2 linked regions of the Duganella dendranthematis genome follow. The protein of the gene in region 2 interacts with the protein of the main gene of each other region in a pairwise test. Links are inferred from orthologs where the notes say so. Each region holds a gene or a part of one and is shown on either strand. Other genes may lie near its edges. The genes, in order: HH213_RS24540 and lysA.

Region 1 (14,881 bases), 2.4 Mb from region 2 along the record:
GCTCGTACAACGCCACGCTGGCGTATGAAAAAGGCCCGGTCAGCGCGCGCTTGTCCTATGTCTGGCGCTCCGGCTTCCTGGCCAGTAACGAAGCGGCGTTGTTTGCCAATCCGATCGGCATCTGGCGTCATCCGGAAAAGAGCGTGGACATGCAAGTGTCGTACAAAATCAACGACAACATGTCGGTTGATATCAGTGGCGTCAACCTGACCAACGAAATGCAGCAGCAGTACTACCACTTCGGCAGTGCGGGTAACGCGCAGCTGACCAATTTCGGCACGCTTCAGATCGGACGCTCGGTCTCGGTTGGCTTGCGCTGGAAGATGTAAAGCTGCGGTAGTCTGATCCGCATCAAATGGCGGCGGCGCATGAGTGTGCCGCCCTTTTTATTTGCGTAGTATCGCTGCAGGGAGGCGGTGCTATGCGGATGGCGTTGACAGGTTTCGCGATCGGGACAGCGTGCTTGCAGGTGCAGGCGGTGTTGCCGTCGCTGCAGGCGCTGGCCTTGGCGGGCGGCGCGCTGCTTATGCTGCTAGCGCTGCTGGTGGTGCGGCGCCGTGGCGCGCGCCGTGTGCCGGTTGTGGTGCGCGCGCTTGCGGCGCTGGCTACAGGTTGTGTGGTGGGATTCGGCTGGGCCGCGTGGCTGGCGCATCAGGCGTTGGCGCCGGAGTTGGCGCTGGCCGATGAGGGGCGCGATGTGCGCATCGTTGGCACGGTGGATAATTTGCCGTACAAGTTTTCACAGGGCGTGCGGTTTAATTTTGCGGTGGAGCGCGCGGATGTCGAGGTGCCGCCGAAGATCGCATTATCGTGGTATTTGGGCTATCGCGATCAGGTGACCGAGGTGCCGGACATTCAGCCGGGTGAACGCTGGCAATTGACGGTTCGCCTGCAACGGCCGCACGGTAACGCCAATCCCTATAATTTTGATTACGAAGCGTGGCTGCTGGAGCAGGGCGTGCGCGCCACCGGCTATGTGCGCGTCGCGCGCGACAATCAGCGACTGGACAGCTTCGTCTTCAGTGCCAGCAATCTGATTGAGCATAGCCGCGCTGTGCTGCGCCAGCGCATCCTCGATGCGCTACCCGGTAAGCCATATGCCGGCGTGATCGTCGCGCTGGTGGTGGGTGATCAGCGCGGCATCGATCAAGCGGACTGGCAGGTTTTTAACCGCACCGGCATCGGCCATTTGATTTCCATCTCCGGTTTGCACATCACCATGGTGGCGGGGCTGTTTGCGCTGGCGGCATTTTCCTTGTGGCGCTGGTCCTTCTTCACGCGCGCGCAGTTGCCCTTGTTGCTGCCAGCCCAGAAGGTGGCGGCGCTGGTTGGCGCGGCGGTGGCGCTGCTGTATGTGCTGCTGGCTGGTTTCGGCGTCCCGGCCCAGCGTACGCTGTACATGCTGATGGTGGTTGCGGCGGCGCTGTGGTTCAATCGTCTGACCAGCGTCTCGCACGTGCTGTGCACCGCGCTTGGCGTAGTGCTGGTGATCGATCCGTGGGCGGTATTGTGGCCGGGATTCTGGTTGTCATTCAGCGCCGTGGCCGTCATCCTGTACGCGACGGTGGGACGCACCGTGCCCATAACGCGTGCGCCTCCGGCCGGACGCGATCCAGCCGCGCCGCATGTGCCGGTCCCGCCGACATACCGTGAACGCTTCTTGCTCGCGCTTCGCGTTGGCGCTCACACGCAATACGCGGTCACCCTCGGACTGGTGCCGTTGACGATGCTGCTGTTCGGCCAGGTGTCGGTGGTGAGCCCGCTGGCGAACGCGGTCGCCATTCCGTTGATCAGCCTGGTCGTCACGCCGCTTGCGCTAATCGGCAGCATGTTGCCTGCGGTGTTGGCCACGCCGGTGCTCACGCTCGCGCACTGGCTGGTGGAGTTGTTGGCGCAATGCCTGCAATGGTTCAGCGCCATGCGCTACGCCGTGTGGAGCGCGCCGCAGCCGCCGTTCTGGCTATTCTGCTGGGCGATGTTCGGCACCATCTGGCTACTCGCACCGCGCGGCTGGCCGGTGCGCTGGCTTGGGCTGGCGACGTGGATTCCGCTGCTGGCCGCAGAACCCACGCATCCCGCGCCGGGCCGCATGACGGTTACGGCGTTCGATGTGGGGCAGGGCATGGCGTTGTTGATCGAAACTAGTGGCCATCGGCTGCTGTACGATACCGGCCCGGCCTACAGTCCCGAATCCAACGCCGGTAATCGCGTCATCGTGCCGTATCTGCGGGCGCGCGGCATCAACGCGCTGGATGGCATGATTGTTTCGCACAGCGATGCAGATCATTCCGGCGGCGCGCTGTCGGTGCTGGAGGGCGTGCGTACCGGCTGGGTGCTGTCGTCGCTGTCGCCGCAGCACGCCATCGCACAGGCGGCGCGCCAGCACCTCCATTGTGCCGCCGGCCAGCGCTGGCGATGGGATGGCGTCGATTTCGAAATCCTGCATCCCCAGGCCGGCAGCTACGCCAGCCATGCCCTCAAAGCCAACGCGCGCAGCTGCACGTTGAAGTTGACTGCGGGCGGCAAATCGGTCCTTTTGGCCGGCGATATCGAAGCCGATCAGGAAGCACAGTTATTGGAGCATGACGCCGGCCGCTTGCCGGCCGACGTGCTGATTGCGCCGCACCATGGCAGCGGCACCTCGTCGACCTACGCGTTTCTGCAAGCGGTCAAACCGCAGCTGGCGCTATTTTTGGTTGGCTATCGCAACCGCTACCGGCATCCCAAGCAGGAGGTGGTGGATCGCTACCGCCAACTGGGCATCGCTTGCCTGCGCACCGATCAATCAGGCGCCATCACGCTGGAATTCGGCGACAGTATCACCACGTCGGCATACCGGCGCGACACCGCGCGTTACTGGCGCTAATACCGCTTCCACGAGGTCAATGCCGGACAGCCGATGCTGAGCGCACCATTGCTCTTGCCTGACGGCGACGTGACCGGCCCTGTCATCCAACACTGGGTCTGTCCCTTGATCGTCTCGGTGTAATACACAATCCCTTCCGGACTTTCGTAATAGCCGCGCCAGTCGTTCGGATTGGCGCCGACATAGCCGCGCTCCATCGCCTGCGACAGATGGCCGTAGCGGCTGTCCGGCTTCCCCTCCGGCACGACCGGCGCCTTGCCCCGGATCTCCTTATCGATCTGCGGCAGACTTTTTTTGGCCGCGTCGATGTCCAGCACCGCCAGCAAAGCCAGGATTGCTTGAATTTTCTTCATATCAAAATAATGTTAACAGAAGATTCACTTGTGGCATATTAGAGCGTTTCCCCCAGTCTCCGGCCAGCGTCCACATTACAATGCAGTAAAAATAACCATACGGAGACCGCTTGTGACCAAGCCCAAGCTGCATTTCGCCCACGCCAACAGTTATCCGGCGGGCGTGTACCGACAATACTTCGCGCTACTGTCCCAGTATTTCGACATCCAGTCGCTCGACATGCACGCGCACAATCCGCAGTACCCCGTCACTGACGGCTGGCCACGCCTGGTCGACGAATACATTCACGAACTGACCACCCGCTACAACGAACCGGTGATCCTGGTCGGCCATTCCTTGGGCGGCATGCTGAGCATGATGGTGGCGCACAAGCGTCCCGACCTGGTGCGCTGCGTGGTAATGCTGGATGCGCCGGTGGTCGGCGGCTGGCGCGCCTTCGCCTGGCACGTGATCAAGCGGCTGGGCCGGGCTTACACGATGCCGCCCGCCAAATTCTCCATCCGCCGCCGCAACGTCTGGCCCGATGTCGGCGCCGCTTACCAGCACTTTGCCGCCAAGGACTTGTTTGCCGCCTGGGCGCCCGGCGTGCTGGCCGACTACATGGACAGCGGCCTCAAGCCGCACGAGGAGGGCGTGCAACTCCGCTTCACGCGCGAGAACGAAACCGCCGTTTACGCCACGCTGCCGCACCATTTGCCGCGGCTGCTGCGTAAGGGCTATCCGGTGCCGATCGGCTTCATCGGTGGCGACAACTCCTGGGAAACCAGCCAGTCCGGCCACCAGCATACCAAGGCGCTGGTCGGCAGCCATTTCCGCATCGTGCCCGGCGGCCACCTGTTCCCGATGGAGAACCCGGCCGCCGCCGCTGAGGCCACCCGGGAAATGATCGACGACCTGCTATCCGGGCAATCTGGTAAAAAAGTTCTTAAAAAGGCGGCGGTAGCGTAAAATCTCGGGCATTGTAAAACTTGAAGGATGGCATTGCGATGACGATTAAAAGCGATAAATGGATACGCCGGATGGCGGAAGAACACGGCATGATCGAACCGTTCTTCCCGGATCAGGTCCGCCAGGAAGAAGGCCGCAAGGTAATTTCGTACGGCACTTCGTCGTACGGCTACGACATTCGCTGCGCCGATGAATTCAAGATCTTCACCAACATCAACAGCACCATCGTCGATCCGAAGAACTTCGATTCCAATTCCTTCGTGGACGTCAAAAGCGACGTCTGCATCATCCCGCCGAATTCGTTTGCGCTGGCCCGCACCATGGAATACTTCCGCATTCCACGCAGCGTTCTGACCGTGTGCCTGGGCAAATCGACCTACGCCCGTTGCGGCATCATCGTCAACGTGACGCCGTTCGAGCCGGAATGGGAAGGTTATGTGACGCTGGAGTTCTCCAACACCACGCCGCTGCCGGCCAAGATCTACGCCGGCGAAGGCTGCGCACAGGTGCTGTTCTTTGAAAGCGATGAAGTCTGCGACGTATCCTACAAGGATCGCAACGGCAAGTACCAGGGCCAGCGTGGCGTGACCCTGCCAAAAGCATAAAGATAACGCGGGCCACGGCCCGCGTTTTTATTTCTTCACCGGCAAAACCATCTCGACGCACAGGCCGCCGCCGGCGCGGTTGCTGGCTTTGATGCTGCCGCCGTGCGCCTGGATCACATGCTGGGCGATCGCCAGTCCCAGGCCATGACCTTCGGTGCTGGCGTTACTGGAGCGGAAGAACGGCTGGAAGATGGTGTCCAGATCGGCCGGCGATACGCCCGGTCCGCGATCCAGCACCCGTATCACCAGCTGGCGCGTGTCGGCCAGTGCGCGCACCTGCAACTGCACCTCACCGCCATCCGGGCTGTGTTTGATGGCGTTGCGCACTACGTTTTCGATGGCGCGGCCCAGCAGGTCGGGCTGGCCCATCACCTGCACATCCGCTTCGCCGTCCTGCACCACGCTGCGTTGCTGGCTGGCCGCTTCGTAGCGGGCGTCGTCGGCGATCTGGTCGAGCAGGTCGGCCATGCTGATTTCTTCCTGCGATGCTTTGATGGCGCCGGCTTCCAGACGCGCCAGCGTCAGCAGTTCACCAACCAGTTTATCCATGCGAACGCTTTCGCGTTCGATGCGTTCCATCGACGCGCTCAATTTCTCCGGCTGCTGGTGCGCCAGGCCAATCGCGGCCTGCAGGCGCGCCAGCGGCGAGCGCAGTTCGTGCGAGACGTCGTGCAGCAGGCGGGTCTGGCCGTCCATCAGGCTGCGCAAGCGCGCCGTCATGCGGTCGAAGTCGCGGCCCAGATCGTTGAGTTCATTGCCGCTCTTGCCGCCGTTTTCGTTGGCGAAGCGCGGTGACAGGTCGCCGTTGGCGGCGGCGTCAAACGCTTGTCGCAAGGCGCGGATCGGGCGCGAGAAGTACCACGCCAGCAGCACCGAGAACAACAGGCTGGCCAAAATGGCGGCGGCAATCGGCACCCATGGGCCGAGTGGCTGGAAGCGCGGACCCCATTGACGGTCGCCGCCTATGTCGCCCTGCATGCCGGGGCCGGGGCCGCCTAAGCCTGGCTGGCCATCGCCCGGCATGGGGCCGCGGCTACGGCCATCGCCAGCCTGGGCGCCGTCCAGCGCCGGCATGGTTCCGCTTGGGCCGGGTGCGCCGGCAGGGCGGTTGGCGTCAGCTGCGCCACCAAAGCCCGGCGGCGGACGGTTGCCACGGTCTTCAAAACGATCGCGGCGGTCATCGCCGCCTTGCAGCACCGAGGCCGCCTTCATGGCCATTTGCGCGCCGCCGCCCAAGCCGGCCAGCAGCGGACGGTTGTCGCCCTCCATGCCGTGCAGGCGCTCGCCGGATGGCAGGAACAGCATGTAGCGTTTGCCGTCGTCGCCGGTCACCTGGCGCACCACGCGGCGCTTGCCGTCTTCCTTCAGGCGCACGCGGGTTTCCTGCAAGGTCTTGGGATTGACGATGCGGCCCAGCAGCTCGTGTTCCTGCTCGTCCACCGCGTAGACGCGATGGCGGTCCATGTTTTCCAGCATCCGCTGCAGCGCCTTGACGCCGCCGAATTCCAGCGTGGCGGCGGCCGCGTTGATCGCCATCTCGGCGGGCGGGCTGGTGTCCAGGTTGACCAACGGATTGGTCTGCTGATTGCGGTTCTTCAGCCAGATGGCGCCGCCGATGCCGACCGTGGCGGCAAACTGCGCCAGCAAGATGCACAGGAAGAATTTCCAGAACAAACGACCCAAGTCTTACTCCTTGATCAGCTGGTAGCCGAGGCGGTACACGGTTTGCAGGCAGGAGCGGCCGTCGGCGATGGTGCCGAGCTTGTGGCGCAGCGAACTCAGGTGGACGTCGATGTTACGGTCGAAGCGCGCCAGCGGACGGCCCAGGCCTTGCTCGGACAGGGTGTTCTTACTGACCGGGCGGCCGGCGTTACGTGCCAACACTTCCAGCAGATTGAATTCGGTACTGGTCAGTTCCAGCTTGTCGCCGGCCCAGGTGGCGCGGCGCTGCTCCGGCCACATGATCAGCTGGCCGACCGAGATGGCGGTCTGCTGGCTGTTGTCGGCCGGCGCGCTTTGCGCGCGGCGCAGGATGGCGCGGATGCGGGCGGTCAGCTCACGCGGCGTGCAGGGCTTGGCCACGTAGTCGTCGGCGCCCAGTTCCAGGCCGACGATGCGGTCGGTGTCGTCGCCGCGCCCGGTCAGCATCAGGATCGGCAACTGGCTGTTGGTGCGGATGCGGCGCAGGGTTTCCAGGCCGTTCATGCGCGGCATCATCACGTCGAGGATGGCGATCGCATACAGGCCGGTAAAGGCTTCGGCCGTGCCCGCCTCGCCGTCGTGAACGGCTTTGACGTCGAAGCCTTCCTGTTCCAGGTATTCCTTAAACATGCCCACCAGTTCGATGTCGTCGTCTATCAGCAGTACTTTGCTCTTCATTGCCGCGCTTTTCTTTAGATACAGATCGTCAATCATAACAGCCCGCATGCGGCTTTCGGCGCGGTTTTACCCCGATTTACAACGTATTGCCTGATGGGAATTGGATGTCAGATCATCATCTTTACGCAGATTTACGTTGCCCTAACGCCACTTAACGGTGCCGGCCCAGAAAATGATGGCTCACTACCAATCAAGGATCAGGGCATGAAAACATCAAAACAAAATGGTCGCAACATTCTGCTGGCCGCCGTCCTGGCGCTGCCGCTGTTGACGATGGGGGGCGCCGCCCGCGCCGACGAGACGACTAACGACCAGCCGCCACCGATGACGCAAGGCGATCATGGCCCGCGTGGCCCAGAAAGCGATGACCGTGGCCCAGGTGGTCCAGGCGGCCCGGATGGACAAGGCCCGCGTGGCGGCCCAGAGCGTGGCGGCCCGGATGGCGGCCCTGACCACGGTCCCGGCTTCGGCCCAGGTTTCGGCCCTGGCCGTCCACCATTCTTTCATGGTCTGGAACTGAGCGAAGCGCAGGAAGACAAGGTCTTCGCCATCCTGCACGCCGAAACCCCGTATCTGCGCGAACAAGGCAAAGCCGCTGCCAAGGCCCGTGCAGCGCTGCATGCGCTGGCCGGCGCCGACAAGTATGACGACGCCAAAGCCGCCGCCCTGGCCAAGGAAGCCGCCACCGCCGAAGCCAACATCGCCTTGCAGCGCGTGCGGACGCAACAGAAATTGCTGGCCGTGCTGACGCCGGAACAGCGCAAGAAGCAAGCGGACGACAAACCGCGCCATCCGCAGCGCGATTAACGTTTTTTGCAAAGCAGTGCCCGTAATGACCTCTAAACCAAATAAGCGGAGAATCGTATGTCAATCAGCGCCCTGAGTTCCAGCAGCGCTGCCAGCGCGCTCAGTTTCCTGAGCCGTCTGAGCAGCACCAACAGCGTCAGCAGCAGCAACGCCAGCAACGGCGCAGACAGCACCCAAGGTGTGCGTCCGCCGCCACCGCCACCGGACGGCGGCGACTTCGCCAACGCCATCGCCGAAGCGCTGAAGTCGATCGGTATCACCGACACCTCGTCGAGCAGCAGCTCCAGTTCCAGCAGCGACACCTCGACCGCGTCGACCACCACCGATAGCACCGACAGCACCACCACCGATGCCACTGATGTGGCGGCCGCGTTGGGCAGCTTCCTGCAAAGTCTGATGGGTGCGCTGCACGCGCAAAACGGCAGCAACGACGCGCCGCCGCCGTATAGCGAGCAGTCGGCTGGTGGCCAGGGTGGTCCGGGCAAGCTGGACTCCGACCTGCAAAGCCTGATCGCCAAGCTAAGCTCCGGCACTACCGATAGCACCAGCACCGACAGCAGCGATGGCGCCGACAGCAGCGATGCGGTCGACCAGCTGGAAAGCTCGTTTGCCAACCTGCTGGAAAAACTGGGCGTCAGCACCAGCGCTGGCACCGACACCACGGCCAGCACCGATAGCACCGACAGCAGCACCAGCACCTCCAGCAGCGACGCCACCAGCAAGCTGGAAGCCTTCCTGCAAGCCCTGTCGGCCAAGGTCGGCAATCACGGCAGCAGCGGCAACCTGGTCAACACCACGGTCTGACGCGCCACCAGTTGTATCCGCCGCCACGCCTTGCGCGTCGCGGCGGCTTTCTCACCCAAGCAGGAGCAGGTATGGATATCCACGACGAAATGCACGAACACAGCCTGGCCGAAGATCTGGCCGCAATGCTCAACCTGAACAGCGACCGTCGCCAGACGTTGCGCTGGCTGCTGGCTGGCGCCTCGACGCTGCCAATGATGGGTTGCGGTGGCGGTTCCGACAGCGCCAGCGGAACCACCAGCACCACCTCGGCCGCGACCACCACCACGCCGACGACGACCACGACAACCACCACTACGACGACCACGACCACCACGCCGACCGTCGGCTCGTGCTCGGTCATTCCGGAAGAGACCGGCGGCCCGTATCCGGCCGACGGCACCAACAGCACCAGCGCCGGCGTGGTCAACGTGCTGACGCAATCGGGCGTGGTGCGCAGCGACATTCGCAGCAGCTTCGGCAGCGCCAGTGGCACCGCGGCTGGCGTGCCGCTGACCATCAAGCTGCAAATCGTCAACGCTAACAACAACTGCGCGGCCTTGTCCGGCGCCGCCGTCTACCTGTGGCATTGCGACCGCGACGGCAACTACTCGCTGTATTCCAGCGGCGTCACCAACCAGAACTACCTGCGCGGCGTGCAGGAGACCGACAGCAGCGGCAACATCACCTTCACCACCATCTATCCGGGCTGCTATTCGGGCCGCGTGCCGCATGTGCACTTTGAGGTGTACCCGTCGCTGGCCAAGGCCACCACCGCGTCGAGCCGTATCAAGACCTCGCAGTTCACCTTCCCGGTGGCGACCAGCAATGAGGTGTATGCCACCACCGGCTACAGCGCCAGCGTCAAGAACCTGGCGGCGATCAGCTTTGCCACTGATAACGTCTTTAGCGATGGTTATTCGCTGCAGATGGCTACCATCACCGGCAACGCCACCGATGGCTATGTCGCCACGCTGACGGTGGCGGTTTCCGCCTGATCCGAAAGTCGCTTCCGCCGGCTCGCCGGCGCTGCTGACGTCGTTGGCAATGTATTTAAAAGAAAACAAAAAGGCAGCCGAAGCTGCCTTTTGTTGTTATTGCTTTACGCAATCCACGAAGTAACCGCGCTTGCCGTCCACCTCGCGCTTGACCAGGCCGTGGACGTCGGTCTCGAAGCCTGGGAAGCGTTCGTTGAAGTCGCGTGCGAAGCGCAGGTAGTCAACGATGGTCTTGTTGAAACGCTCGCCCGGAATCAGCAGCGGAATGCCCGGTGGATAAGGCGTCAGCAGGATCGAGGTGATGCGACCTTCCAGCTCGTCGATCGCCACACGCTCGATTTCGCGGTGCGCCATCTTGGCGAACGCGTCCGATGGCTTCATCGCCGGCACCATGTCCGACAGGTACATTTCGGTGGTCAGGCGGGCCACGTCGTAGGCCTTGTAGAAATCGTGGATCTGCTGGCACAAGTCGCGCAGGCCCATGGTTTCGTAGGTCGGATTGGCGGCCGCGAATTCCGGCAAAATGCGCCAGATCGGCTGGTTCTTGTCATAGTCGTCCTTGAACTGTTGCAGCGCGGTCAGCAGCGTGTTCCAGCGGCCCTTGGTAATGCCGATGGTGAACATGATGAAGAACGAGTACAGGCCGCACTTCTCAATGATCACGCCGTGCTCGGCCAGGTATTTGGTGACGATCGACGCCGGAATGCCGGTGTCGTCGAACTTGCCGTCCAGCGACAGGCCAGGGTTGACGATGGTGGCCTTGATCGGGTCCAGCATGTTGAAGCCCGGCGCCAGCTTGCCGAAGCCGTGCCAGTCGTCTTCCGCCTTGATGATCCAGTCTTCGCGCGTGCCGATGCCTTCTTCGGCGAACTCGTTCGGGCCCCATACCTTGAACCACCAGTCTTTGCCCCATTCGGCGTCGATCTTCTTCATGGCGCGGCGGAAGTCCAGCGCTTCCAGAATCGATTCTTCCACCAGCGCGGTGCCGCCCGGCGCTTCCATCATGGCGGCGGCGACGTCGCACGAGGCGATGATCGAGTATTGCGGCGAGGTCGAGGTGTGCATCAGGTAAGCCTCGTTGAAGGCGTCGCGGTCCAGCTTGACCGACTCCGATTCACGCACCAGCACTTGCGAGGCCTGAGACAGGCCGGCCAGCAGCTTGTGGGTCGACTGGGTCGAGAAGATCATCGACTCCTTGGCGCGCGGACGGTCCTTGCCGATCGCGTGCATATTCTTGTAGAAGTCGTGGAAGGTGGCGTGCGGCAACCAGGCTTCGTCGAAGTGCAGGGTATCGATCTGGCCGTCCAGCATTTCGCGCAGGGTCTCGACGTTGTACACCACGCCGTCGTAGGTCGACTGGGTGATGGTCAGGATGCGCGGCTTCTTGTTCACGGCTTCGCGGGCGAACGGGTTCGCCTCGATCTTGCGCATGATGGATTCCATCGTGAACTCTTCCAGCGGAATCGGACCGATGATGCCCAGGTGATTGCGGGTCGGCATCAGGAACACCGGAATCGCGCCGCACATGATGATCGAGTGCAGGATCGATTTGTGGCAATTGCGGTCCACCACCACGATGTCGCCCGGCGCCACGGTCGAGTGCCAGACCATTTTGTTCGAGGTCGAAGTACCGTTGGTGACGAAGTAGCAGTGGTCGGCGTTGAAGATGCGGGCGGCATTGCGCTCGGACTTCGCGACCGGACCGGTATGGTCCAGCAGCTGGCCCAGCTCTTCCACCGCGTTGCAGACGTCGGCGCGCAGCATGTTTTCACCGAAGAACTGGTGGAACATCTGGCCGATCGGCGATTTCAGGAACGCCACCCCGCCCGAGTGACCCGGGCAGTGCCACGAGTACGAACCGTCGTTGGCGTATTCCACCAGCGCGCGGAAGAACGGCGGCGCCAGGCCGTCCAGGTAGGACTTGGCTTCGCGGATAATGTGGCGCGCGACGAATTCCGGCGTATCTTCAAACATATGAATGAAGCCGTGCAGTTCGCGCAGGATGTCGTTCGGAATGTGACGCGAGGTGCGGGTTTCGCCGTACAGGTAGATCGGGATGTCGGCGTTTTTGTAGCGGATTTCTTCGACGAAGGCACGCAGCGACTTCAGCGCGGTGTCGGTGTCCTCCACCGAGCCGGTGCCGAATTCTTCATCATCGATCGACAGCACGAAGGCTGATGCGCGCGATTGCTGCTGGGCGAACTGGGCCAGGTCGCCGTAGCTGGTCACGCCCACCACTTCCATGCCTTCTTTTTCCATCGCATCGGCCAGGGCGCGAATGCCTAAACCGGACGTGTTCTCGGAACGGAAATCCTCGTCAATAATGACGATGGGGAAACGAAATTTCATGCATGTCTCCAAAAAAGCAAGCCGCCCCTGACAGGATGTGAAGGGGCGGACAGGGCGCGACCCCTCGGATGAACGGGCCGCCAAAAAATAAGAACGGGATTCTCGCAGAAATAGCGCGACTGCGGGAAAAAAATTATCGTACCAGAATGCATGAGTAGCATGACGCCGCCATGACAGGCGGCAATTGTTACTCAGCTAATGTTGCTTAGTGAACCAACCACGCCAGGCCGCCCAGCACCAGGCCGACACCGGCCACGCCGTACGCCAGACCCATCATCCACTTCTTGCGGGTCAGCAGGGTGATGGCGGCCAGCGAGATGGCGATCTGCTCGGCGGTGGTGGCCAGTGCCCACTGGTGATGCTTGTGCATGGCTTCGTCCGACTTCTCGTTCCATTGCTTGGACGATTCCTCGAACTTCTCTGCTTCCTTCTTGATGTCTTCCTTGTCGTGCTTGTAGCGGGCGGCATCGGCCTCGTAGCGCTTGGGATCGACGCCAGGCAAGGTCATGGCCAGTTCGGCCAGGTTCTGGCGGGCCGACTTGGCCTGGTAGTAATTCCAGCGGTTGGCCGCTTCAGTCTTGTCGATGGCGGCGTTGTTCTTGAACAGGGCGGCGTCGTTTTGCGTCGCGCCGCCGAGGTAGCCGAAGGCCGCGCCGACCGTGGCCAGGATGGCCGTCATGACGGCGATGTTGTTGGAAAAACCGTCGTTGCTATGGGCTGCGTGCTCGACTGCGTGGTCGTGCGGGCCGTGGACGTGAAAACCATCACCAGACATAAATATCCTCTTTAAAACTTAGGCCTTGCGGCGCAGGGTGACAAAAGCGTAGTGCAGACCGGATGTTTCGGAAACGTGTTCCTCGCGAGCGGTTTCCTGCCAGGCGGCGGCGTCGATCTCGGGGAAGAAAGCATCGCAGTCGAAGGTATGGGCGATTTGCGTAATAATCAACTCGCTGGCCAGTGGCAGCGATTGCTGGTAAATCTCGGCGCCGCCGATGACGAAGCCCTCGGCGCCGTCCAGCAGCGCGATGGCGGCGTTGATCGAGCCGACGGCTTCGACGCCGTCATGCGACCATTTATCGTTACGCGTAACGATAATGTTGCGGCGGTTCGGCAGCGGGCGGCCGATGGAGTCGAAAGTCTTGCGGCCCATGATGATCGGGTGGCCGGTGGTAGTGCGCTTGAAATGCGCCAGGTCTTCCGGCAGCTTCCACGGCAGCGTGTTGTTGATGCCGATGCCGCGCTGGGCGTCGGTGGCGACGATGATGGTGAGTTTGCTCATGATTCTCTATGCGGTAAAGAGGCGTCATTATCGTTGAAATTACGCGCGCGGGTGGCGTTTGCGCCTGTGCTTTTCGTTATACCGGTCGCGGCGCCAGTTGCGCCACCAGTCGCGGCAGCTGGTGTCACTGGTATTGCAGCTGGCGCACTCCAGCACCTGGCAGGCATCGCCCACCTCGCAGTGCGTGTGCGGCAGGTCGCACGGCAAGTCGCAATGACCGGCTTGTGCGCGGTAGCGCGCGCTGACGTGGCGCTGTGGCGAGTGGCGTTGGTGGACCTCCGCGCATGCCGACAGCCGGCGCTTGAGCAGCGCCAGTCCCGTCAGCAGTCCATGGCGGGCGATCACGCGCTTGCCGTATGCCGAGCAGCTGTCGCGTCCGGTATGGACGCCGAACGCGCAGGCGAAGCCCTTCAGCGGCGACAGGTAGCGCTGGTAGAACCAGATGGCTGCCAGTGCCAGGACTTTCATAGGTTGTGGTGGAAGTCCTGGATGTAGCGGGCCAGCGTCTGCGGCGCTTCCAGCGGCATCATGTGGCCGGTGCCTTCGCCCAGCATGTGCAGCTGGGCGCCGGGCCAGCTGGCAGCCAGTGCGCGGACGTCGTCGGCGGGCGCCAGATTGTCATGCTCGGCGCCGATGATCATGGCCGGGCAGCGCAGGGTGTGGACGCGGTCCATCAGCTCCGGGCGTTCGATGGTGCTGCGGAACTGCGCCAGCAGCACGTCCTTGCCGAGGTCCACGGCCATTTGTTGGATCACGCCGACGATGGCCGGATCGTCCAGGTGCGCCGGCGCGACGATTTCGCGCAGGCGCATCTGGGTCATGCCGGTGTAGTGGTTTTTTTCCAGCTGCGGAATGATGCGCAGGCGTGTGGCCTTTTCCTTGTCCAGCAGTTTTTTGCCGGCGCTGCCGATGATGGTCAGCGAGGCGACGCGCTCGGGCTGGGCCAGTGCGTACTCCATCGCCAGGTAAGCGCCGAGCGAGAAGCCAACCAGATGGGCCTGTGGCGCGCTGTGGGCGCCGATCAGCTCCAGCATCTGCTCGCGCGTTTGCGCCTTGTACAGCGGGACGTGGTTGAATTCAAAACCGTCGCCCAGCAGCGGCAGCAGCCGGCCCCACATGCGCTCATCGCACAGCGTGCCGGGGACGAAATCCAGCTGCGTCATACGGCCATGGCGGCGGTGATCGGGGCATGGTGCCGGTAGCCTTCCAGCGCGAAGTCGGTCGGCTCGATTTTTTCCAGCCACTCAGGTTCGTACTTGCCGGTCTGCGCGAGCGACGGCACGCGGTCGGCGATGATCAGCTGCGGCAGCGGGAACGGCTCGCGTTTGAGCTGCTCCTGCACCATGTCCATGTGGTTTTCGTAGATGTGCGCATCGCCGATGAAGTAGGTGAACCAGCGCGGCGTGTAGCCGGTCAGGCGGCCCACCAGATGCATCAGCGCCGCGCCTTCCGCTAGGTTGAATGGCGTGCCCAGACCGAGGTCGTTCGAGCGCACGTAGAGGCACATCGACAG
Region 2 (14,862 bases):
GATTGCCAAGCGCATGTCGGATGAAGAGATGAAGGCCGTTTCCGATTACGTAGCAGGCCTGAAATAAAGTTGACGTATCCGCATCTTTCCGGTGCGGACTCACCCAAAAGATGAGGGCGGCAGCGTAAGCATGCCGCCCTTTTTGTTGGTATGCTGCCGCCTGACCACTTTTATTAAAGAAGCAGAACTTGCATGACTAGCCCTAGCACCACCGGCATCGAGCTGAAAACCCGCCGCCCCATCATTGGCGAAATCGTTGAACTGATTTCTTCCATGCGCTTTGCCATCGCCTTGCTGGCGATGATTGCGATCGCCGCCGTCATCGGCACCGTGATGAAGCAGGGCGAGGCGTCGAGCAATTACATCAACCAGTTCGGCCCGTTCTGGTACGAGATCTTCCGCAAGATCGGCCTGTACACCGTGTACTCGGCCTGGTGGTTCCTGCTGCTGATGACGGCGCTGGTTACCTCGACCACGCTGTGCATCGTGCGCAATGCACCAAAGATGATGAAGGACATGCGCAGCTGGCGCGAGAACGTGCGCGAACAGTCGCTGCTGAACTTCCACCACAAGATGCAATGGCAGGCGCCGCTGTCACGCGCGGCGCTGGCGCAGCAGAGCGCCGCGCGGCTGAAGGACGCCGGCTATCAGGTCAAGCTGGTGGAAAAGGATAACGGCACGCTGGTGGCGGCCAAGCAGGGCGCCGCCAACAAGTTCGGCTACATTTTCGCCCACGCGTCGATCGTCATCATCTGTATCGGCGGGCTGCTCGATTCGGACGTACCGGTCCGCATGCAGGAATGGTTCTTCGGCAAGACGCCGTTCAACGGCAGCGGCCTGATTTCGCAAGTGCCGCCGCAGCACCGTCTCGGCGTCGGCAATCCCACCTTCCGTGGCAACACCATGATTCCGGAAGGACAGAACAGCAATACCGCCATCCTGGCCCGTCCGGACGGCGTGCTGATCCAGGAACTGCCGTTCACCATCAGCCTGAAAAAATTCACCATCGATTTCTACAGCACCGGCATGCCCAAGCTGTTCGCCAGCGACGTCGAAGTGCGCGACAACCAGACCGGCGAAACGGTCAAGGGCACCATCGAAGTCAATCACCCGCTGACCTTCAACGGCGTGTCGATTTACCAGTCCAGCTTTGAAGACGGCGGCAGCAAGCTTAAACTGAGCGGCTTCCCGATGACCGGCAACGGCGCCGAGCGGTTCGAGATCGCCGGCGAAGTCGGCGGCACCACGCCGCTGACCAAGGACACCACGGTCGAATGGTCGGGCTTCCGTCCGTTCAACGTGGAAAACGTCGGCCCGACCGATGACCCGCGCGCCGTCAAGCAGGGCAAGAGCCTGGAAGAAGAACTGGCGCAAAGCCTGGACAAGCACACCGGCTCGGCCGGCAAGAACGCCGTCAACAAGAACCTGAAAAACGTCGGTCCGAGCGTCAGCTACAAGCTGCGCGACAAGACCGGCCAGGCGCGCGAATACCAGAACTACATGCAGCCGGTCACGGTCGACGGCGCCACCGTGTTCCTGGCCGGCGTACGCGCCAATCCGTCGGACAACTTCAGCTACCTGCGCATTCCGGCCGACGACGGCCACAGCGTGACCGAATGGATGCGCCTGCGCGCCGCGCTGCAAGATCCGGCCTTGCGCGCCGCCGCCGCCCAGCGTTACGCCGCACGCGCCACGCCCAATTCCGCCGCCGGCGACGCCCTGCGCGCGCAGTTGCAGGCCTCGGCCGACAAGAGCCTGGGCATCTTTGCCGGCAGCGACAAGGCGGCCGGCTTCATGGCCATTTCGCAGTTCCTGGAAAAAGTCCCGGCCGCCGAGCAGGAGAAGGCCGCCGATGTCTTCATGAAGATCCTCAACGGCAGCCTGTGGGACCTGTGGCAAGTCGCGCGCGCCAAGGACCAGCTGCCGCCGGTGAGCGAAGACGAAATCCACGCCCGTTTCCTGCAACTGGCCACCAACGCGCTGTCGGATGCGTTCTTCTACGGCGCCCCGGTCTACCTGCAACTGGACGACTACAACGAAATCAAGGCCTCGGTGTTCCAGGTGACCCGCTCGCCGGGCAAGAATGTTGTCTATCTCGGCTGCCTGTTCCTGGTGCTGGGGGTGTTCGCCATGTTCTACATCCGCGAACGCCGCCTGTGGATCTGGATCAAGGACGGCGCCAACGGCGCCAGCGACGCGCTGATGGCCATGAGCACCCAACGCAAGACGCTGGATTTTGAACGCGAATTTGAAATACTGAAGGAAAAACTGCCGCAGTCGGCAGCATAGGAGCAAACCATGGAAATGACCCAATCCCAGCAAACCTATCAGCAGGCGCCAGGCTATTTCAAGCGCCTCACGGTGGCCGACTGGCTGTTCGCGCTGGCGCTGCTGGCCGGCGCGCTGTTCGGCCTGAGCCGCTACGGCGCGTTCATGAATTATTACGAGCAGGTGATCCTGCTGGCAGCTGTGCCGGTGTTCGCCACGCTGGGCTGGCACTGGAAGGCGGTGCGCTGGCTGATGCCGCTGATCGCGCTGCTGTCGCTGTGGGCGATTTCGATGTACGCCGGCGACCTCGATAACGGCACCAAAAAATTCTGGCTGCGCATGATGTTGTCGAGCCAGTCGGCGGTGTTGTGGATGAGCGTGATGTTCGTCATCGCCACCGTGTTCTACTGGATCGGCTTCATCGGCCGCTCGGCCGCCGCCTCCAGCATCGGCTCCAAGCTGTGCTGGGCCGCCGTGGTGCTGGGCTGGACTGCGATGATGGTGCGCTGGTACGAGTCCTACCTGATCGGCGCCGACGTCGGCCACATTCCGGTCTCCAACCTGTACGAAGTGTTCATCCTGTTCTCGCTGATCACCGCGATGTTCTACCTGTACTTCGAACAGCGCTACGCCACCCGCCAGATGGGCCCGTTCGTGCTGCTGGTGATCTCGGCCGCGATCGGCTTCCTGATGTGGTACACCACCTCGCGCAACGCCGCCGACATCCAGCCGCTGCTGCCGGCGCTGCAAAGCTGGTGGATGAAAATCCACGTCCCGGCCAACTTCATTGGCTACGGCAACTTCGCGCTGGCCGCCATGGTGGCCGCGGCCTACCTGCTGAAAACCTCGGGCTACCTGAACGACCGCCTGCCGTCGGAAGAAGTGCTGGATGACGTCATGTACAAGGCCATCTCGGCCGGTTTCGCCTTCTTCACCATCGCCACCATTCTCGGCGCGCTGTGGGCGGCCGAAGCGTGGGGCGGCTACTGGTCGTGGGATCCGAAAGAGACCTGGGCGCTGATCGTCTGGCTCAACTACGCGGCTTGGCTGCATATGCGCCTGATGACCGGCCTGCGCGGCCGTCCGGCGGCGTGGTGGGCGCTGGTGGGCCTGCTGGTGACGACCTTTGCTTTCCTGGGCGTCAACATGTTCCTGTCCGGTCTGCACTCTTACGGCAAGTTGTAAACGGAAGTTTAAGTTTGATTCCGGGAGTTTGGTGTAAGGTTGAGCCTCACACCGCTTCCGGAGTCCACCATGTTGATCAAGCGTTCCCCGAATGGCATAGACCTGCCGTTTTCCTCTGAAATCACGCCGCGCACGCTGTACGAATCGCGCCGCAGCTTCATGAAGCAGATCGCCATGGGCGCGGTCGGCGGTGCGGCGCTGCTCGAAATGGCGCAGCGCGAAGCGTTTGCGCAGGGCACTGGCGCCAAGCTGGCCGCCAAGCTCAATCCGGCCTATTCGGTGCTCGACAAGCAGACGCCGTACAAAGACGCCACTACCTACAACAACTTCTACGAATTCGGCACCGACAAGAGCGAACCGGCGATGTACGCCGGCACGCTGAAGACGCGGCCGTGGACCATCTCCATCGAAGGCGAAGTCAAGAAGCCGATGACGCTGGACATCGATGCGCTGCTGAAATTGGCGCCGATGGAAGAGCGCGTCTACCGCCTGCGCTGCGTCGAAGGCTGGTCGATGGTGATCCCGTGGATCGGCTACTCGCTCTCCGAGCTCATCAAAAAGGTAGAGCCCACCGGTAACGCCAAGTATGTAGAATTCGTCTCATTGGCTGACAAGAAGCAGATGCCGGGCGTGGGCAGCCGCGTGCTGCAATGGCCGTACACCGAAGGCTTGCGCATCGACGAGGCCAATCACCCGCTGGCGCTGCTGGCCTTCGGCATGTATGGCGAAGTGCTGCCGAACCAGAACGGCGCGCCGGTGCGCATGGTGCTGCCGTGGAAGTACGGCTTCAAATCGGCCAAGTCGATCGTCAAGATCCGCTTCGTCAAAGACCAGCCGCGCACCTCGTGGAATCTGTCGGCGGCGAATGAGTACGGCTTCTACTCGAACGTGAATCCGGATGTGGATCACCCGCGCTGGTCGCAGGCGTCCGAGCGCCGCATCGGCGAAGACGGCTTCCTGTCGCGCAAGCGCAAGACGCTGATGTTCAACGGCTATAACGATGTGGCCCCGCTGTACGCGGGCATGGACCTGAAAAAATTCTACTGATGCCGACCACGAAACAAATCAGCTGGCTCAAGGGCGCCGTGTTTGTCGCGGCGCTGATTCCCCTGGCGCGCATGGCGTATCTGACGCTGACCGGGCAACTGGTCGACCCGCTCGAATTCATCACGCGCGGCACCGGCGACTGGACCTTGTACTTCCTGACCATCACGCTGGCGGTGACGCCGCTGCGCAAGCTGAGCGGATGGAACTGGCTGATCAAGCTGCGCCGCATGGTGGGGCTGTACACCTTCTTCTACGGCTTCCTGCACTTCATGACCTTTTTGTGGTTCGACCATTTCTTTGATCTGGCCGAGATGTGGAAGGACGTGCTGAAGCGGCCGTTCATCACGGTCGGCTTCATCGCCTTCGTGCTGCTGATTCCGCTGGCCTTGACCAGCACCAACGGCATGATCAAGCGCCTGGGCGGCAAGCGCTGGCAGTGGCTGCACCGGCTGATCTACGTGATCGCTCCGCTGGCGCTGCTGCACTTCTGGTGGATGAAAGCCGGCAAGCACAACTTCGCCCAGCCGATCCTGTTCATCGCCATCATCGGCACGCTGCTGCTGATGCGCGTCTGGTGGGCGGCGCGCAAAGCGGCGCAGTAAAAAAAAGCCGCCGGCGGGTGCGGGCGGCTTTGGTGGCTTACTTGATCACCGATTCCAGCGCGTACAAGTCTTCCGGCTTCTCCCGCTGGCGCACCAGATGGACAGTGTCGCCGTCGACGATCACCTCGGCCGCGCGGCCGCGGGTGTTGTAGTTGGAAGCCATGGTCATGCCGTAGGCGCCAGCGGTGTGCATCACCAGCAGGTCGCCGGCTGCCACCGCCAGCGAACGGTCGCGCGCCAGCCAGTCGCCGGATTCGCAGATCGGTCCCACCACATCAAATTCGGCGGCGGCGGCGCTGCCTTGCACCACCGGCTGCATATCCATCCAGGCCTGGTACAGCGCTGGACGCGCCATGTCGTTCATCGCCGCGTCGACGATGCAGAAGTTCTTCTCTTCGCCATGCTTGAGGAACTCGACCTTGGTCAGCAGCACGCCGGTGTCGCCGACGATCGAACGGCCTGGTTCGAAGATCACCTTGATCGGCTTGCCGTTGTGACGCTCGGCGCGCCAGGCGTCGATGCGCGCAAAGACGCGGCCCAGGTAGGTGCCAACCGGCACCGGCGCTGCGTCGTCCGCATCGCGGTAGTCGATGCCGATGCCGCCGCCCATGTCCAGGTGGTGCAGTTCGATGCCTTCGGCGCCCAGCTGGTCGATCAGCTCGATCAAGCGGTCCAGCGCTTCCAGCAGCGGCGCGTCGTCCAGCAGTTGCGAGCCGATGTGGCAGTCGATGCCCGACACGTCCAGGTGCGGCAGCTTGGCGGCGGTGCGGTAGGTGTCCAGCGCATCGTCGAACGCCACGCCGAACTTGTTGGCTTTCAGGCCGGTCGCAATATACGGGTGGGTCTTGGCGTCGACGTTCGGATTCACGCGCAGCGAGATGCGCGCCTTCTTGCCCATCGATCCGGCCACCTCGTTCAGGCGGTGCAGCTCGGGGATCGATTCGACGTTGAAGCACAGGATGTCGTGCGACAGCGCCAGGCGCATTTCGTCCACGCTCTTGCCGACGCCGGAGAAAATCACCTTGCCAGGATCGCCACCGGCCGCCAGCACGCGCAGTAGTTCGCCGCCGGAGACAATGTCAAAGCCCGCGCCCTGGCGCGCCAGCAGGTCGAGGATGGCCAGGTTGGAGTTGGCCTTCATGGCGTAGCACACCAGCGCGTCGCGGCCGGCGCAGGCGTCGGCGTAGGCGGCGAAGTTGGACAGCAACGCGGCCTTCGAATACACATAGGTCGGCGTGCCGAACTGTTCAGCGATGGCGGTTAGCGACGCGCCTTCGGCGTGCAGGACGCCGTCTTTATACGAAAATTGCGACATAGACTTTATTGTTGAGGCGCGGGAGGCACCGGCGAGGTGGTAGGCGCAACGGCGCCGCTCTTGGCGGTGGGCTTGGCTGCAGGAGGCTTGGGCAGGTACAGCGGGCCGGGTTGGCCGCAGGCGCTCAGCAAGGTGGTCAGGCACAGGATAGATGTGCCGATAATCAAACGGAAAGTGGACTTCACGATAGAATCATGGATTATTTAGATGCAGATACTGGAGTGTAGCATGGGCGAATCAGAATTCCTGGCGCAAGCCGAAGCCACCCTCAACGCCATTGAGGCCGCGCTGGACCGTTTAAACGATGCCGACATGACCGATGTCGAATGCAGCCGCAGCGGCAACGTGCTGGAGATTGAGTTTATCGACAACGGTTCCAAGATCATCGTCAACAGCCAGGCGGCGATGTCCGAGCTGTGGGTGGCCTCGCGTTCCGGCGGCTACCACTATAAGCAAAAAGACGGCAAGTGGCTCAATACCCGCGACGGCTCCGAGCTGTTTGCCACCCTGTCCGAGGAAGTCTCGAAGCAGGGCGGCGCGCCAGTGGTGCTGACGCCTGACGCTTAAAACAGCTCGTTCTTCACGGCATCCTTGGCCTTTTCCTCGGCCGGGGTGCCATGCCCCGGCGCATCGAGGTTGTTGACCCCGGTGCCCGGCGGATTCTCCGTATAGTAATACTCATCCCCCACCAGCATCACGCCGTCCGGCACCGCACGTTCCTCGATCGGAATGCTCTTCAGCGCTTTTTGCATGTAGCTGATCCAGATCGGCAGCGCCAGGCCACCGCCGGTTTCGCGGTTGCCCAGGTTCTTAGGCTGGTCGTAGCCGATCCAGGCGATGCCCACCAGCTTGGGCTGGTAGCCGGCGAACCAGGCGTCGATCGAATCATTGGTGGTGCCGGTCTTGCCGGCGATGTCGCGCCGGCCCAGCACATTGGCCTTGGCCGCCGTGCCGAAGCGCACCACGTCCTTCAGCATCGAATCCATCAGGAAGGCGTTGCGCTCGTCGATCACGCGGTTCTTCTCGTCGCCGGCCTGGTCCGGATGCGCCTGCGACAAAATCTTGCCGTCGGCATCGGTCACCTTGGAGATCAGGTAAGGGCTGACCTTGTAGCCGCCGTTGGCGAACACCGCATACGCGCCGGCCATCTGCAGCGGCGTGACGTTGCCGGCGCCCAGGGCCAAGGTCAGATAAGGCGGGTTCTTGTCGGCGTCAAAGCCGAAGCGGGTTGCGTATTCCTGGCCGTACTTGGCGCCGATGCGGTGCAGGATGCGGATCGAGATCATGTTCTTGGACTTGGTCAGGCCCTTGCGCATGGTCATCGGCCCTTCGTACTTGCCGTCGTAGTTCTTCGGCTCCCACGCCTGGCCGCCGGTCTGGCCGGCGTCGAACGAAATCGGCGCATCATTGATGATGGTGGCCGGCGACAGGCCGCGCTCCAGCGAGGCCGAATAGATGAACGGCTTGAACGACGAGCCCGGCTGACGCCAGGCCTGGGTCACGTGGTTGAACTTGTTGCGGTTGTAGTCGAAGCCGCCCACCATGGCCTTGATCGCGCCGTCTTGCGTGCTGGCCGCAACAAAAGCCGATTCGATTTCCGGCATCTGCGCCACCAGCCAGTCTTTGCCCTCCTGCAGCACGCGGATCACCGCGCCACGGCGGATGCGCTTGTTCGGCGGGTTTTTATCCGACAGCCACGAGCGGCCCTGTTCCAGGCCGGCGCCGCTGATCTTGATTTCATCGCCCGAAGCGGTCACGGCGGTAATCAGCTGCGGCGTGGCCGACAGCACCACGGCGGCGATCAGGTCGTCGTTGTCCGGATGCTCGGCCAGCACGGTCTCGATGGCGTCGTCGGCTTCTTCCTTCTTGGCCGGGATGTCGATGTACGCTTCCGGACCGCGGTAGGCATGGCGGCGCTCGTAGTCCATCACGCCCTTGCGCAGCGCCAGGTAGGCGGCGTCCTGGTCGGCCTTGGTGATGGTGGTAAACACGTTCAGGCCGCGGGTATAGGTATCTTCCTTGAACTGTTCGTACACCAGCTGGCGCGCCAGTTCGGCCACGTACTCGGCGTGCACGCCGAACTCGCTGCTGTCGGTCTTGACCTTCAGCTCTTCGGCCTTGGCGGTCTCGTACTGCTTGTCGCTGATGTAACCCAACTCATGCATGCGCTGCAGGATGTACTGTTGGCGGGTGCGTGCGCGCTTTGGATTGACGACCGGGTTGTAAGCCGACGGCGCTTTCGGCAGGCCGGCCAGCATGGCCGCTTCGGCGATGCTAATGTCGCGCAGGTTTTTGCCGAAATAGATTTGTGCGGCCGACGAGAAGCCATAGGCGCGCTGGCCCAGGTAGATCTGGTTCATATAGACCTCCAGAATCTGGTCCTTGCTGAGGTTCTTCTCGATCTTCCACGCCAGCAGCATCTCGTAGACTTTGCGCTTGATAGTCTGTTCGCTGGACAGGAAGAAGTTGCGCGCCACCTGCTGGGTGATGGTCGAGGCGCCTTGCTTGCCGCCGCTGCCGATGGCGTTGTGCAGGCCGGCGCGCAGGATGCCGGTGTAATCGACGCCGCCGTGTTCATAGAAGCGGTCGTCCTCGATGGCCAGCACCGCCTTCTTCATGACGTCCGGGATGTCCTTGATGCGCACCAGGTTGCGGCGCTCTTCGCCGAATTCGCCGATCAGCACATTATCGGCGGAGAAGATCCGCAGCGGCATCTTCGGCCGGTAGTCGGTCAGCGTGTCGAGCTCGGGCAGGTTGGGATAGGCCATCGCCAGGCCGAACACCACCAGCAGCACGCCCGTGACGCCCAGGCCGAGCACGGACAGTCCGGCCAGCAGGAAGAAGCGTGACGAGCGCGACGGCGCCTTGCGCGTTTGCTTGCCATTTTGGTCAGGCGGGTTGGTTGGTGGCGGTGCCGAGTTGGAAGAAGCCATGCAGTGCGATCTCTTAGTTATTTGTGCGGCCCATTATAAGCGAGCGGCGGGGCCGTTCCATACGACAGGAATATTTCTTCGTGAGCAACAAAACAACTGAGTTGTTTTTGCTGCCATGTGGGCAAAAATAAGTGTGGCGAAACCCTCACACCCGGTCAATTGTGCACAGTAGAAATACCTTTACACTTAAATAGCCTCGATTTAATGTACGGGCTGATATATGCCTTCTAAACGCTGGTTTTCAAACGAGTTCCTTATGCAGACTGCTCGACAGCACGTTCGTATGCACAGCCGTGCAGGCGCCAGCCATGGCGCCGGAGGCCTCGTATGATCGACCTCAAGGCCTTGCTGGGGCAGGGCAATCCGCCGCTGGTGGGCATCGACATCAGCACCTCCAGCGTGCGGCTGGTGGAGCTGGCGCACGGCGCCAAGGGTGACATCAAGCTGGAGCGCTACGCCGCCGAGCCGCTGCCGCGCAACGCCGTCACCGACGGCAATATCGAGAACATGGACCAGGTGGTGGAAGCGGTGCGCCGGGTCTGGAAGAAGAGCGGCACGCGCGCCCGCCATGCGGCGTTGGGCATGCCGCCGGCTTCCGTCATCACCAAGAAAATCATCCTGCCGGCCGGCATGTCGGAAGACCAGCTGGAAGTGCAGGTCGAATCCGAAGCGAGTCAGTACATTCCGTTTGCGCTGGACGAAGTCAGCCTGGATTTCGACGTGATCGGTCCGGCCGCCAATTCCACCGACGATATCGAAGTCATGCTGGCCGCGTCGCGCCGTGAAAAGGTCGAGGACCGGGTGGCGATTGCCGAAGCGTCCGGCCTCAAGGCTACCGTGATGGACATCGAATCCTACGCCGCCCGCGCCGCGTTGGACCGCGTGGTGACGCAGCTGCCGGACGCCGGCATCGGTCAGGTGATCGCGCTGTTCCAGATCGGCGCCCAAGTCACGCATATTTCCGTGATGCTGGACGGCGTCACCGTCTACGAGCGCGAGCAGCCGTTCGGCGGCAACACGCTGACCCAGGACATTGTGCGCAGCTACGGCCTGTCGTTTGAAGAAGCCGAGGCGCGCAAGAAAATCGGCGACCTGCCGGACAACTACCACGCCGAACTACTGACGCCATTCCTGGAAAGCGCCGCGCTGGAAGTCACGCGCGCGGTCCAGTTCTTCTACACCTCCACCCCCTACACCAAGGTCGACCAGCTATATCTGGCCGGCGGCTGCGCGCTGATTCCGGGGCTGCTGGACCTGGTGGCCAGCCGCACCCGCATCGCCAGTTCGGTGATCTCGCCGTTCAAGGGCATGCAGATCGGTTCGTCGGTGCGTGAGGCGCAGCTGCGGCTGGACGCGCCGGCCTACCTGGTGGCCTGCGGTCTGGCCCTGCGGAGGTTCGGCTGATGATACGCATAAACCTGCTGCCGCACCGCGAAGAGAAACGCAAGCAGAAGAAGCAAGCCTTCTTCGCGCTGCTGGCGCTCGGCGGCGTGATCGGCATCGGCATCGTGCTGGTGGTCGGCGCCTACAACGCGCGCGCCATTTCGATCCAGGACGCCCGCAACCAGGAACTGAAAACCGCGATCACGGGACTCGACAAAAAAATCGCCGAAATCGCCACGCTGAAGCAGGACATCGAAGCGCTGAAGGCGCGCCAGCAGGCGGTGGAGGATTTGCAAGGCGACCGCAACCAGCCGGTCTACCTGCTGGATGAACTGGTCAGCCAGACGCCGGCCGGCGTCTACCTCAAGTCGTTCCGGCAGGATGGTCAGAAGGTGGCCGTCAACGGTTATGCGCAGTCGCAGGAGCGCGTCTCGGAACTGCTGCGCAATCTGGCCGGCGCCTCGCCGTGGCTGGAGCGGCCGGACCTGATCGAAGTGAAATCCACCGGCCTCGGCCAGGGCAAGACCGCCAAGAAAGTGGTGGAGTTCAATCTCAACGTCTTCATCAAGCGTCCGCGCGACAAGGACAAGCCGGCGGATGGCGCCAAGGCCAAGCCGCAGGAGCGCACCTGATGGCCGCCAAGCTCAATATCAATCTCAGCGCGTGGTTTGCCGACCTGGCCGACCAGTTCCGCGACCTCCAGGGCCGCCATCCGGGCCAGTGGCCGGTGGCGCCGCGCGTGCTGTGCGCCATCGGCGTGACGGCGGCGGTGTGCGTGGCCGGCTACTTTGGCTACTGGAGTTCGCAGTTCGACGAGCAGGACGCCGGGCTGATGACGGAGACCCGGCTGCGCGACGAGTACAAGATCAAGACCGCGCAGGCGATCAACCTGGAGGCGCTGCGGGCGCAAAAAGCCCAGGTCGACCAGTACGTCGAGCGCTTGCAGAAGCAGTTGCCGAGCAAGGCCGAGATGGCCGCGCTGCTGACCGACATCAACCAGGCCGGCGCCGGGCGCGGCTTGCAGTTTGACCTGTTCAAGCCGCAGCAGGTGGTGATCAAGGATTACTACGCCGAGCTGCCGATCGATATCAAGATCACCGGCAACTACCACGACATCGGCGCCTTTACCGGCGACATCGCCAACCTGCCGCGCATCGTCACGCTCAACAACCTGGCGCTCAGCACCGGCAAGGATGGCGTGCTGACGCTGGAGGCGGTGGCCAAGACCTTCCGCTATCTCGATCCGGAAGAGGTGGCCGCGCAGCGTAAAGCCGCCGCCGACAAGAAAAAGAAAGCGGCCAAGCCATCATGAAGCTACTCCTTTCCATGTTGATGGCGATGGTGCTGTTGGCCGGCTGCGGCGACAGCGACGTGCAGGAAGTGCGCACCTGGATGAAGCAGATCGACGCCCAAACCCAGGTGCGCGTGCCGCCGCTGGCCGAGCCCAAGGTGTTCGTGCCGTTCGCCTACGCGCGCAAGGACGATATCGATCCATTCAACCCCAACAAGCTGCTGGCCGAGCTGGCCAAGATGGGTGCCACTGGTGGTGGCGGCATCAAGCCGGACATGGAGCGCCGCAAGGAATTATTGGAGAGCTATCCGCTCGACACCATCAAGATGGTCGGCACCATCGAGAAAAAAGGCGTGGTGCACGCCGTGCTGCAAGTCGACCGCGCCGTGCATCAGGTGGTGGTGGGCCAGCATCTGGGCGAGAACTACGGCCGCATCACCGGCATCAGCGACAACACCGTCACCATCAAGGAAATCGTCCAGGACGCCACTGGCGACTGGGTCGAGCGCCAGTCCCGGTTGGAACTGCAGGAAAGCAAGGAGAACGCCAAATGAACGCTCATCTCACGGCCCGCCGCGTCCTGGCCGCCGCCACTTGGGCAGCCATGGCGCTGACCCTGCAACTTGCCGGCCTGGCGCAGGCGCAGACCGCCGATGCGGCCGGGGCTGGCCTCAGCGCCACTGCCGGCAACGCCATCGAAGCAATTACCGCCCGCCAGCAGGGCGCCAATGTGGTCGTCAAGATCGCGCTGCGGCGCGCGCCGGACAAGCTGCCGCTCAACTTCGCTATTTCCAATCCGGCGCGGATCGCGCTCGACTTCGGCGCCACCATCAACGCCACCGGCAAGAATGTGCTGGAACTGAACCAGGGCGACCTGCGCGGCGTGAACCTGGTGCAGGCCGGCGAACGCTCGCGCCTGGTATTCAACCTCAAGCGCTCGCTCAATTACGCCACTGCCATCGACGGCAACGCCATCATCCTGACCATTGACGGTTCCGGCGGCGTCGCCACCGCGGTGGATAGTGCCGGCCTGCCGGTCGCCAAGCCCGCCGCCCCGGCCGGCAAGCAGGCACTGCGCGATCTGGACTTCCGGCGCGGCGCCAACGGCGAAGGCCGGGTGGTGGTCGACTTGCCCAACAACCAGGTTGCGGTCGACGTGCGCCAGACGCCGACCGGCGTCGTCGTCGATTTCCTCAAGACCGGCGTGCCGGACACGCTGCGCCGCAAGCTGGATGTGGGCGACTTCGGCACCCCGGTGTGGCAGATCACCACCGTGCCGCAGGGCGAAAACACGCGCCTGACCATCGAGGCGCGCGGCCTGTGGGAACAGACCGTCTACCAGAGCGACACCCAACTGGTGGTCGATATCAAGCCGATCAAGGAAGATCCGAACAAGCTGACGCAGGGTTCGCAAGGCTATCGCGGCGAGAAGCTGTCGTTCAATTTCCAGAACGTGGAAGTGCGCGCGGCGCTGCAGGCGATTGCCGATATCTCCGGCCTCAACATCATCACCAGCGACAGCGTGGCCGGCAACCTGACCTTGCGCCTGAAGGAAGTACCGTGGGACCAGGCGCTGGACGTGATCCTGCAAGCCAAGGGCCTCGACATGCGCAAGAACGGCAACGTGCTGTGGATCGCGCCCAAGGAAGAATTGCTGACCAAGGAAAAGCTGGAGCTGGAGCAGAAAGCCCAGATCGCCGACCTGGAACCGCTGAAGTCGGAAATCTTCCAGCTGAATTACCAGAAGGCGGAAGCGTTCAAGCTGGTGTTCGGGCTGGATGGCGGCGCCGACAGCAAGAACCGCATCCTGTCCAAGCGCGGCAGCGCCATCATCGAGCCGCGCACCAACCAGGTGTTCGTCACCGACATTCCATCCAAGCTGGAAGATGTGCGCCGGCTGATTGCCAAGACCGACGTCGCCACCAAGCAGGTGCTGATCGAGGCCCGCATCGTCGAAGCCAGCGACACCTTCACCCGCAACCTCGGCGCCAAGCTAGGCTTCACCGACCTGCGCACTCAGCGCGGCGGCGATTCGGGCTACCAGATCGGCAACAGCAATACCCGCATCGGCATCGGCGGCAACATCACAGGCGTCGGCGAAACCACCGGCCAGGTGGCGGTCAGCACCAGCAGCTACGCCAATAGCCAGTTCGTCAACTTGCCGGCGTCCAGCATCAACGGCGCGCAAGCCGGCAGCCTGGCGGTCAGTCTGTTCTCGTCGGCCGCCAACCGCTTCCTCAACCTGGAACTGTCCGCGCTGGAAGAAGATGGCACCGGCAAGATTATTTCCAGCCCGCGCGTGATCACGTCCGACAAGTCGGTGGCGCTGATCGAGCAGGGCATCGAACTGCCGTACCAGGTAGCCACCAGCAGCGGCGCCACCTCGATCCAGTTCCGCAAGGCCAACCTGCGGCTGGAAGTGACGCCGCAGATCACACCGGACGGCAACGTCGTCATCGACGTCGACGTCAACAAGGACAGCGTCGGCCAGGAAACCCGTTCCGGCTTCGCCATCGACACCAAGCACGTCAAGACCCAGGTGATGGTCGACAACGGCGGCACCGTGGTGTTGGGCGGCATCTACCAGTTGACCGAGCGCAGCACCACCGACAAAGTCCCGCTGCTGGGCGACGTGCCGGTGCTGGGCTATCTGTTCCGCAGCAACACCCGCACCAATGACAAGACGGAGCTGCTGGTGTTTATCACACCAAAAATCGTGGCGGAGAAGCTGCCGTCCACGCGCTGATTAATTCACTTCATCAACGTTAATGGGATGTGTCATGAATAAATTCACCGGATGGCTGGCATCGCTTGCCTGCGCAGGCTTGCTGGCCGCTT

Evidence for each region.
Region 1: the proteins of lysA (region 2) and HH213_RS24540 interact in binary tests that used the Escherichia coli proteins (3 or more experiments, as listed by UniProt). The link is inferred for Duganella dendranthematis from one-to-one orthologs.

The regions. Positions count from the first base shown.
Region 1 is NZ_CP051684.1:5,342,891-5,357,771, forward strand. The notes cover bases 5,307-8,218. They hold HH213_RS24540 (response regulator transcription factor), read right to left. Parts: upstream 7,153-8,218; coding sequence 6,460-7,152; downstream 5,307-6,459. Other genes in these bases: HH213_RS24535 (sensor histidine kinase), read right to left, coding at 5,307-6,456; HH213_RS24545 (periplasmic heavy metal sensor), read left to right, coding at 7,357-7,959; HH213_RS24550 (hypothetical protein), read left to right, coding at 8,017-8,218. In the rest of the region: HH213_RS24510 (TonB-dependent receptor), read left to right, coding at 1-329; HH213_RS24515 (DNA internalization-related competence protein ComEC/Rec2), read left to right, coding at 422-2,866; HH213_RS24520 (hypothetical protein), read right to left, coding at 2,863-3,219; HH213_RS24525 (alpha/beta fold hydrolase), read left to right, coding at 3,332-4,168; dcd (dCTP deaminase), read left to right, coding at 4,207-4,773; more of HH213_RS24535, read right to left, coding at 4,801-5,306; more of HH213_RS24550, read left to right, coding at 8,219-8,763; HH213_RS24555 (intradiol ring-cleavage dioxygenase), read left to right, coding at 8,835-9,740; HH213_RS24560 (arginine/lysine/ornithine decarboxylase), read right to left, coding at 9,837-12,089; HH213_RS24565 (DUF4337 domain-containing protein), read right to left, coding at 12,295-12,864; HH213_RS24570 (dihydrofolate reductase), read right to left, coding at 12,883-13,368; membrane protein insertion efficiency factor YidD, read right to left, coding at 13,408-13,836; HH213_RS24580 (alpha/beta fold hydrolase), read right to left, coding at 13,833-14,531; HH213_RS24585 (thymidylate synthase), read right to left, coding at 14,528-14,881. UniProt on the Escherichia coli protein: Response regulator member of the two-component regulatory system CpxA/CpxR which responds to envelope stress response by activating expression of downstream genes including cpxP, degP, dsbA and ppiA.
Region 2 is NZ_CP051684.1:2,928,866-2,943,727, forward strand. What follows is about bases 4,279-7,171. They hold lysA (diaminopimelate decarboxylase), read right to left. Parts: upstream 6,418-7,171; coding sequence 5,140-6,417; downstream 4,279-5,139. Other genes in these bases: msrP (protein-methionine-sulfoxide reductase catalytic subunit MsrP), read left to right, coding at 4,279-4,500; msrQ (protein-methionine-sulfoxide reductase heme-binding subunit MsrQ), read left to right, coding at 4,500-5,102; lptM (LPS translocon maturation chaperone LptM), read right to left, coding at 6,423-6,602; cyaY (iron donor protein CyaY), read left to right, coding at 6,646-6,984; HH213_RS13425 (penicillin-binding protein 1A), read right to left, coding at 6,981-7,171. In the rest of the region: HH213_RS13385 (c-type cytochrome), read left to right, coding at 1-67; HH213_RS13390 (cytochrome c biogenesis protein ResB), read left to right, coding at 193-2,289; c-type cytochrome biogenesis protein CcsB, read left to right, coding at 2,299-3,453; more of msrP, read left to right, coding at 3,523-4,278; more of HH213_RS13425, read right to left, coding at 7,172-9,350; HH213_RS13430 (pilus assembly protein PilM), read left to right, coding at 9,678-10,754; HH213_RS13435 (PilN domain-containing protein), read left to right, coding at 10,754-11,365; HH213_RS13440 (type IV pilus inner membrane component PilO), read left to right, coding at 11,365-12,045; HH213_RS13445 (pilus assembly protein PilP), read left to right, coding at 12,042-12,578; HH213_RS13450 (type IV pilus secretin PilQ), read left to right, coding at 12,575-14,770; HH213_RS13455 (beta strand repeat-containing protein), read left to right, coding at 14,805-14,862. UniProt on the Escherichia coli protein: Specifically catalyzes the decarboxylation of meso-diaminopimelate (meso-DAP) to L-lysine. Is not active against the DD- or LL-isomers of diaminopimelate.